3 regions of the Streptococcus sp. Marseille-P7376 genome follow, and region 3 is predicted to be linked to each of the others. Evidence: predicted binding sites of a transcription regulator. Region 3 holds the regulator's gene; each other region holds the start of a gene.

Region 1 (3,285 bases), on a different contig from region 3:
TGTATTCCAATCATAGAAAGTATGGATGAAAAGTATAGAAGAATGGGGGATATCACAGAGAAAATTGTTACGTGTTTCAATTACTTTATCTGTAGAAAAGATAGTAGAGAAAACAAATTAGAACTGCACTTTTTACTAACAAAGGAAGTTCACTTTTACTTTAGTTTGCAATTTTTAATATTTGATAACATAGGGGTTGATATTTTGTCAATAAGCGATTACGAAAGCATTGAAAAATTAGAGGCAAGTATAGTATCGAATTGGGAGATAGATAAAAGAAAATATTATAATCGATTGACTGAGGTCGAAAAAAATTTAATTAATAAGTGGGTAAATGGCTGGTATTTTCGTAGACACAATTACTTAAAAGAATGGTCAATTAAATTCATTGAGGAAACAACCACTAAAAAACGGAGTCTACAGAATATAATTGATTCAATTTGATATTAAAGAAGTAGGAGAACATCATGACCATCACAGGTATTATCGCAGAGTTTAATCCTTTTCATAATGGCCACAAATACCTGCTGGATCAATCTTCTGGCCTGAAAATTATCGCTATGAGTGGCAACTTTGTTCAGCGGGGGGAGCCGGCTATCGTGGACAAGTGGACTCGAGCTCAGATGGCTTTAGAAGCTGGAGCGGATTTGGTCCTTGAGCTGCCTTTCTTGGTCAGTGTTCAGGCGGCAGATTTTTTCGCTAAGGGGGCAGTGGACATCTTAGAGAAGTTAGGTATTGATCAGCTGACTTTTGGAACCGAGGAAGTGCTGGACTATGAGAGTATTTCGAGGATCTATGGCGAGAAGGCAGAGCAGATGGAGGCTTATCTGGCTGGTCTGCCTGATTCCCTATCCTATCCCCAGAAGACTCAGGCCATGTGGCAGGAGTTTGCAGGGCTCAATTTCTCAGGCTCTACGCCTAACCATATCTTGGGCTTGGCCTATGCCAAGGCTGTGGCGGGAAAGGCTATAAAACTGTGCCCGATTCAACGTCAGGGAGCTGGCTATCATTCCTTATCAGCTAATCAGGAATTTGCTTCCGCAACTGCCCTTCGTCAGAATCTGGATCAGCCAGACTTTTTGAAAAAATTCACTCCAAGTTATAAGCTGCTTGAGACGGCACCCAAGGTGACTTGGTCGGACCTCTTTCCTTATCTTCGTTACCAAATCACGACTTGTCCGGACTTGACGGACTTTTATCAGGTCAATCAGGAGTTGGCTGTTCGGATTAAAGAGGCCCTGAAAAGCAGTGAGACCATAGAGGAGCTAGTTGAGCAGGTGGCGACCAAGCGCTATACCAAGGCTCGGGTTCGGCGTCTGTTGACCTATATCCTGGTCGGAGCTAGACAAGAAGACCTTCCATCAGGAATCCATATTTTAGGATTTTCCGAGCAGGGGCGCCAGCATTTGTCCAAGCTTAAGGGAAATGTTGAACTCGTCAGTCGAATTGGAAAAGAGCCATGGGACAGTGTGACCCAGCAAGCTGACAAGGTTTATCAGCTGGGCAATCCGGCATTTATGGAACAGAATTTTGGGCGAATTCCAATACAGGTTGATTGATAAAATGTTTATATGAAATGGCGTCTCTTTTATATTTACTTAAAATTTCAGGAAAAACTAGCATTTTCCTTGAAAAAGTGATAAAATAAACAATGTAAGTGGTTTAATCCACAAAAAATAAGAGGAGGCCTGATAACAATGGCAATCGTTTCAGCAGAAAAATTTGTCCAAGCAGCTCGTGACAATGGTTACGCAGTTGGTGGATTCAACACAAACAACCTTGAGTGGACTCAAGCTATCCTGCGCGCGGCAGAAGCTAAAAAAGCTCCAGTTTTGATCCAAACTTCTATGGGTGCTGCTAAGTACATGGGTGGATACAAGGTATGTAAATCTCTCATTGAAAACCTTGTAGAATCAATGGGTATTACTGTACCAGTTGCAATTCACTTGGACCACGGTCACTACGAAGATGCGCTTGAATGTATTGAAGTTGGCTATACTTCTATCATGTTTGACGGTTCACACCTTCCAGTAGAAGAAAACCTTAAGTTGGCTAAGGAAGTTGTTGAAAAAGCACACGCTAAAGGTATCTCAGTGGAAGCTGAAGTTGGTACTATCGGTGGTGAAGAAGACGGTATCATCGGTAGAGGTGAATTGGCTCCAATCGAAGATGCTAAAGCAATGGTTGAAACTGGAATTGACTTCTTGGCAGCAGGTATCGGTAACATCCACGGCCCTTACCCAGCAAACTGGGAAGGTCTTGACCTTGACCACTTGAAGAAATTGACAGAAGCTCTTCCTGGCTTCCCAATTGTATTGCACGGTGGTTCAGGTATTCCTGATGACCAAATCCAAGCAGCGATCAAACTTGGTGTTGCGAAAGTCAACGTAAACACTGAATGCCAAATCGCATTTGCAAACGCAACTCGTCAATTTGTACGTGAATACGATGCAAACGAAGCAGAATACGACAAGAAGAAACTCTTCGACCCACGTAAATTCTTGAAACCAGGTTTCGAAGCTATTACAGCAGCTGTTGAAGAACGTATTGACGTATTTGGTTCAGAAGGTAAAGCTTAATCAGGCTATATACAAAACAGAAACCTGCCCGTAAGGGTGGGTTTTTTGGTGTTTTAAGAAAACTATTAAACCAGAATTTTTGATTAAAAGTATTATTTTAGGAGAGAAATCTCTAATTTCATAATCTATAGGCAAACGCTTGCATTCAATTTTTTATTGGACTATAATAGGTTGGTATAAAGCCTTCTGTAAGAATAAAATGTAGAAGGTGTAGAAAGTAAGGATTTAGAATATTTGTAGTTAAAAATACAATGTTGCTATTCCTTGCGATAGGGAGATAGATATGGCAATGATAGAAGTGGAACATCTTCAGAAAAATTTTGTAAAGACTGTTAAGGAACCGGGTTTGAAGGGAGCTTTGCGCTCCTTTATTCATCCTGAAAAGCAGACCTTTGAAGCGGTCAAGGATTTGACTTTTGCAGTTCCAAAAGGGCAGATTTTAGGATTTATCGGGGCAAATGGTGCTGGGAAGTCGACAACCATCAAAATGTTGACAGGAATTTTAAAGCCGACATCGGGCTATTGTCGGATCAATGGCAAGATTCCTCAGGATAATCGCCAAGATTATGTCAAGGATATTGGAGTGGTCTTCGGACAACGCACCCAGTTATGGTGGGATTTGGCTCTACAAGAGACCTACACGGTCTTGAAAGAGATTTACGATGTGCCAGACTCGCTCTTTCATAAGCGCATGGACTTTTTGAAT
Region 2 (3,285 bases), on a different contig from region 3:
ATCTTCACATGTTTGAAGGTATTGGATAGAGTTGCGCTCGAAGTAAATTTTTGAAGGAACTTTAAACCATTGCATATTATTTCTACGTTTCCCTACTTTCTTGATGTTTAAGAGGTTAATAGCGCTAACGTTATCACCAACTGAGTTACGTCCGTATGAACCACATCCAAGTGTCAAGGATGGAATGAAGGCATTATATACATCCCCAATACCACCGAAAGTAGATGGAGAGTTCCAGATAATCCGCATAGCTTTGATTTCAGTACCAAAGCGCTTAGCAAGAGCCTCATCTTTTGTATGGATAGCAGCTGAGTGACCAAGTCCGTTAAATTCAACCATTTGACGAGCTTTTGTAAGACCGTCTTCTGTATCTTCAGCTTTCAAGACAGCAATAACTGGTGAAAGTTTTTCGCGAGTCAATGGCTCATTTGGACCTACTTCCGCACATTCTGCAGCCAGGATATTTGTACCTTCTGGTACTTTGAAGCCTGCTTGTTCTGCAATCCATGCAGCTGGTTTCCCTACAATATTCGCATTTAGTTTAGCACCAGCACAGTTTTTGCTGTTTGCTTTAGCGCCAAAGCAGAATTCTTCAAGAAGGGCTTTTTCTTTTTTGTTTACAAAATAAGTGTGGTATGACTTGAATTCTTCTACAAATTCGTCATAAACTTCCTTGTCAATGATAACAGCTTGTTCAGATGCACAGACCATCCCATTGTCAAATGATTTAGACATAACAATGTCATGTGCTGCTTGACGAAGGTCTGCAGATTTTTCTACATAGGCAGGCACGTTTCCGGCACCAACCCCAAGAGCTGGTTTTCCGCATGAGTAAGCGGCCTTAACCATGGCATTCCCACCGGTCGCAAGGATCGTAGCAATACCATCGTGGTTCATAAGCGCACCTGTCGCTTCCATAGATGGTTGTGTAATCCATTGCACACAGTTTTCAGGAGCTCCTGCTGCAATCGCTGCGTCGCGTACGATTTGCGCTGCGTGAGCTGAAGATTCTTGTGCAGATGGGTGGAAAGCAAAGACGATTGGATTACGTGTCTTCAAAGCAATCAATGATTTGAAAATTGCTGTTGCAGTTGGGTTGGTCGTTGGAGTGATCCCGCAGACTACTCCGACAGGCTCTGCAATTTTAGTCAAGCCAGTAATCGGATCATCTTCAATGACACCAACAGTTTTAACTCCACGCATATTGTTGACAACGTGTTCGCAGGCAAAAAGGTTTTTTGTCGCCTTGTCTTCAAATACACCACGTCCAGTTTCTTCAACAGCATGTTGAGCAAGGATTCCGTGAGCATCCAAAGCAGCAACTGAAGCTTTTGCTACAATATAATCCACTTGCTCTTGGTTCAATTTTCTCATTTCTTCAAGAGCTACCAGACCTTTTTGAACAAGTTCATCAACATGCTTTTCAGCAGCCAATTTCTTTTCCTCAGGTGTTACAATTTTTTTATCCGCCATCATAGTCCTCCAATGGTTTCTTAGAAGGCTTGAAGAATCTTCAGCCTTTGTTAAAATTTTCACAATAACATTATACCTTATTTGCCTATCTTTGTAAACACTTTCAACAAAATTTCACATACTTTATTGGAAACTTTGTGAAGCAAATTATCACCCCCTCTAAATTCACGGCTTCCGCTTATCGCTTGTGAATATATTTTCTGTATTTTTATTATTTCACATACTTCTTAAAATGTCAGAAAGCGCTTTCATATAGTGACTATAGATAGCTCGGTTAATCCGAGCTACCTTTATGGTTTAACGTTTCCGGCCTCGGCTTGATCCAACGCTTGTTTAATCGTATTGGCATAGAGAAGTCCGCCTTCTTTCATTGATTCTGTATCTGAACCATAATGAACATAGTCTGTACCAGCCCAAATCTGCGGATTATCTATAGCTACTTGATACCAGTCTGCCACATGAACAAAATCATACTTCTGGGCAAGCTCTAATTCGTACTGGCGCGTTTTAACCAGAATGCTATTGGAGTCTCCGGCCGTTCGTCCGTCATAAGGAGTTACCAGAATCAGAGTATGACCTTTTGGCAGGTTCTCAATATACTGGTTTAGCATTTCTTCATAATTGTCAACTGTATTAGTCCCCAAAGCTAATACAACATTTTTTAAAAGAAGATGATTAGAAATATCGTTTTGATACACTTCAAATCCCGAATTAAAATTTCGGCTGACGATAGCATCTAATTGAACATTCGGAATCACTTGTTGCAGCCATTCACTTGAGCGAAGGGCAACCGAATCCCCAATCATGGTTGTGCCTGCAGCTACATTATAATCTGTGGCTGTTGTTTGATCCACATGACTGCGAGTCGCCTGCATTTTCGTATCTGCCTGATTTAAAGCATTGACAATCAGGCTTTCCTCAAAGGCTCCGACAGATGGCGCTGTCACGGTGATAGAAAACAGAATAAGTGTCAGCGGAATGAAACTGTAGAAGACCGGCTTAGTAATAGATGATAAATCCATCTCGGTTCCCATGATCTTAGGCTGTCGTCCTGCCAGAGTAGGCTCCAAAATATAGAAAGAGAGAGCTGCAAAGCTGAAACTCAAAATTGTTGTCAACAGTACAGCCCAGCCATTGCTCATCAGCTGAGTAAAGATGATGTAAAAAGGCCAGTGGAAGAGATAGACGCCATAACTGGTATCTGCGATAAAGTTGACAAATTCGGGCTCCTTCACATCTGGCAATTTGTCGTGCAACATGCGGGTTGCTGCTATCATGACGCAGGCCAGAAGCGTCGAAGCCATAAAACCAAATAAATAGGTCCACAAGCTGTCAAATTTCAAAATGAAACTGAGTAAGATAAGAATGGTAAAACTTCCGCCCAGAGCAGCTACTACTTGCTTGAGGTTGACAATTTTTTCCAGTTTCTTCATCTGAACGGCAACATTTCCGACTCCAGAAAAAGTCGCAAGTGCTGTCCCTGCAAAGAAAGGAAAAACATGAGTCAGACTTGAAAAATAAATATTAGAGTAGTTTTTGCTAACGAAAGCTCCAATAAACATAGAAAAGAAGCTGAGCAGAAAGAGAGCTGCTGAAGCGAGAGAAATCATCCCTCGATACTGAGCGACTGATTTGCTGAGCTTGCTAAGTCCCCAGGCAGCCAAGCCCCATAAAACATAGTAGTGCACTTCTAGCGCCAAACTCCAAGTGTGAATCAGCAAATGCGGTACAAACTGACTTTCATAACTTCCGCCCGACAGCATTTCATAAAAATTGGTCACAAAGCCAAGAGCAGCCGCAACCTGAGTACCA
Region 3 (3,285 bases):
TCTTATCAAATGTTATCGGAAGATGCCTTGATGAGGACGCAAAAAAATTAGAACTAGAATTTTTAAAAGAGAATGATGATTTCCGACGAGAAAGGAGATATCTAGACGATGAGTTAGAGGCGGCTTATCTGCGTAGGAGAATAGCTGCAGATGACAATAATTAAACTAGAGAGTAAAAGAAAGTGATGATGAAATGACAACAACATTAACTGAGGATATTACAGGTGTACTTGCTGTAGGAAGCTACGATGATTTAGGAACTCGCCTATTTGCTATTCAAAAACAGATTGAAAAATCTCTGATAACAAATATCTATGCTCCATATGCCCTTAGTAAACGAGATGCGATTAAGTCCAAATCTAAGAGAGCAATTAGTAGAATTGCAAAGGAGGGAAAGTCGGTGATTAATGGAATTAATGATACCTTAGATAGTGCCATTAAGGGACAATGGTCAAAATCCGTTAGAGAGGCTGTTACAACAGCAAGCGATAAATATGATAACATTTAGCAATTAAGAATAAAATAGCCTAAATAAATGAACTCCTCCCAATCGATAGATTTTGTGTCTAACTTTTTGGATGTAATTCATTTATTTGGGTTCTTTTTTCATTAAATCTCGAATAAGTAAATAAGGAGGTTTCTATGTATCGTATTTCATTTCAGGATGACATTAGCATCATGCCGCGTGAACGGCTGATAAGAGAAGGGGCGGATAAACTCAGTAATCAGGAATTGCTATCTATATTTTTACGAACAGGCAGCAAAAAAGAAACTGTCTTTCAAGTTTCTCAAAGGATTTTATCATCTATTTCTAGTTTGAATGATTTAAAGTATATGACTTTGCAAGAATTGCAGACTATTTCAGGGATTGGCCCTGTGAAAGCAGTTGAGCTTCAGGCCATTATTGAGCTAGGGTGCCGCATCAATAAAGCAGAAGTGATGCAGAGGGAGCAAATTATTGGAAGTCAAAAACTGGCTCGAAAAATGCAGGTCGAATTAGGGGATAAAAAGCAGGAATGTTTGGTTGCTATTTATCTTAATAGTCAAAATCAGATTATCCATCAGCAGACAATCTTTATGGGAACGGTGACCAGAAGTATCGCTGAGCCGCGTGAGATTCTACATTATGCTCTCAAACATTTGGCGACATCAATTATCCTTGTGCACAATCATCCTTCGGGAATGACTCTGCCTAGTAGGAATGACGATGAGGTCACCAAACACATGAAGGAGGCATGCGAACTGATGGGCTTGGTTTTATTAGATCATTTAATTGTCTCAAAAAATAATTATTATAGCTACCGTGAAGAAACTGATTTGATCTAAAGTTTATTAACTGCATCATCAAATATAGTCAAATTGTTCCAAACAGAGATTCGGGGAGCTATGTTTGGAACACTGGAAAAATAGCCACCCATCAATTGAGGTTCAATGATATCAATCCCTTTGGCACGTAAACTATAGGAGATGACTTCGCACTGAGAGAAACGAAGCTAAGCACAGAAGCAGGATAAAATTATTTGAAAAACTTGCACATTGGAAGTCACTCTTTTGTTTCCTGTTATTCCAATAAATGGTCTACTTGTAAAATAATCTATGTTACTCTAGCATTAGCATCAACTTTTTTTCTTTTTCATGAAATAAAGGAGAGTTTGTAATTCGCTTGTTAAATCAACGTATTGAACAACAACTTCCTTTGGAAGAGTGAGATGAACAGGTGAAAAACAGAGAATTCCCTTAATTCCTGCTTTGACTAATACAGAAGCAACTTCTTGGGCTTTGAGACTCGGTACAGTTAGGATAGCTGTTTGTACATCTCCTGACTGTACTTTTTCTTTAATTTCTGAAATGCCGTAAATTGGCACACCATCGCTGGTGGTTGTACCGACATCAGGATGATCATCTGTATCGAAGGCTATGACGATTTTCATTTTATTTCGTTCATGAAAACGATAGTGGAGAAGTGCTTTTCCCATATTTCCGACCCCGACAATCATAACGTTGGTGATAGAGGTGTCATTTAAGAGATCGGCAAAAAAATTCATCAGCTTTTTGACATCATAGCCAAAACCTCTGCGACCTAATTCACCAAAATAAGAAAAATCTCGTCGAACGGTGGCAGCGTCTATACCGATAGCTTCTGCGATTTGTTTTGAATTGGCCTTTTCAATATTTTCCGAATTAAATCGTTTAAAAATCCGATAGTAAAGCGAGAGCCGCTTAGCTGTAGCACGGGGAATAGGATTACTTTTTTCAGTTGTCACAAAATCACGACCTTTCTATCTCTATTCTATAGAAAGTTTGTGAAAAATGCAACTAATTTGATAGGTAAAACATTAAGCTAACTTATGAGGAAATTAAACGGAATAGAAAAAAGCAAAATTGCGAGAATTTTGCTTATTGGGGCGTTTTTTCAAAAATTTGTCTTTCAACTAAGCTATCCATCAGGAAATAAAACTTTTGCTGAATAATGTGATGGTCTTCAGATTTGAAAATATTAACCAATCTTAAACCAGATTTGTCTGTAATGTTGATTTTGAATCCAGTTAAATCTTTGTTTACGATGATTTTGAGCAGGAAGCCATTACCGCTGTTAGGAACAGCTTCAAGTAAGCGAGAAAGCTCATAATTACCGACCTTTGTTTCAGCAAATGTATTGTCGCGTAGCGTAAATTTCTTAACATTGGGATGAAGCGAGTAGTTGAAGTCGCAGTTTGGTAGACTAACAGATGTTTGAAAAGCCATCTTATCCTCCTAGTATTTCTTTCAGTTTTTTGCTAAAATCTTTAATTTCTTCGATGGTGGTCTGGTCTGAGACACTGATTCGGATGGATTCATTTAAGCGTTCAGAGTCTTGTCCATAAATGGCTTGCAAAACATGACTAGGCTGAACAGCCCCAGCCATACAAGCAGAGCCAGTTGAGATTGAAAATCCATTTAAATCCATTTGGAGTAAAAGGAGATCATTCTTGTGATTTGGAAATCCGATATTGATAACATAAGGCAGGCTGGGCTGACTTTCGTTTAGGTAAAAATCTATATCTGATAAGTCGTCCAACAAAGTATCTTTTAACAGCTGGGCATGTTCAAGGTTTTCCGCTAAATGATTAAAACTTTCAGAAAGTGCAGTTGCCATTCCGATGATGGAGACAAGATTTTCTGTGCCTGCCCGATGTTTGGTTTCCTGATCACCGCCGTGCATAAAATTATCAAAATCCATCTTGTCAGCATAGAGAAAGCCGACACCCTTTGGTCCATGGAATTTGTGGGCTGATGCACTCAGAA

What was found. The regulator Rex, encoded in region 3, represses fermentation and respiration genes when NADH is low (regulators of the CRP and FNR family bind a similar motif). The targets are predictions, from matches to a motif close to TTGTGAANTANTTCACAA.
Region 1: a site for Rex is predicted at 1,635-1,652, ahead of FZ952_RS03070 (class II fructose-bisphosphate aldolase). Genes of this name have one in related genera too.
Region 2: a site for Rex is predicted at 1,521-1,538, ahead of adhE (bifunctional acetaldehyde-CoA/alcohol dehydrogenase). Genes of this name have one in related genera too.

Annotation. Positions count from the first base shown of each region.
Region 1 is NZ_CABPTS010000003.1:84,332-87,616, forward strand. Features, by position in the region: gene FZ952_RS03060 (NACHT domain-containing protein) at 1-444, shown strand, start outside; gene FZ952_RS03065 (nucleotidyltransferase) at 468-1,559, shown strand; gene FZ952_RS03070 (class II fructose-bisphosphate aldolase) at 1,698-2,579, shown strand; gene FZ952_RS03080 (ATP-binding cassette domain-containing protein) at 2,863-3,285, shown strand, end outside.
Region 2 is NZ_CABPTS010000006.1:64,623-67,907, forward strand. Features, by position in the region: gene adhE (bifunctional acetaldehyde-CoA/alcohol dehydrogenase) at 1-1,473, opposite strand, end outside; gene FZ952_RS04905 (acyltransferase family protein) at 1,764-3,285, opposite strand, start outside.
Region 3 is NZ_CABPTS010000014.1:34,758-38,042, reverse strand. Features, by position in the region: gene FZ952_RS07820 (hypothetical protein) at 1-51, shown strand, start outside; gene FZ952_RS07815 (hypothetical protein) at 194-508, shown strand; gene radC (RadC family protein) at 643-1,326, shown strand; gene FZ952_RS07805 (redox-sensing transcriptional repressor Rex) at 1,617-2,264, opposite strand; gene FZ952_RS07800 (DUF1831 domain-containing protein) at 2,398-2,745, opposite strand; gene FZ952_RS07795 (cysteine desulfurase family protein) at 2,747-3,285, opposite strand, start outside.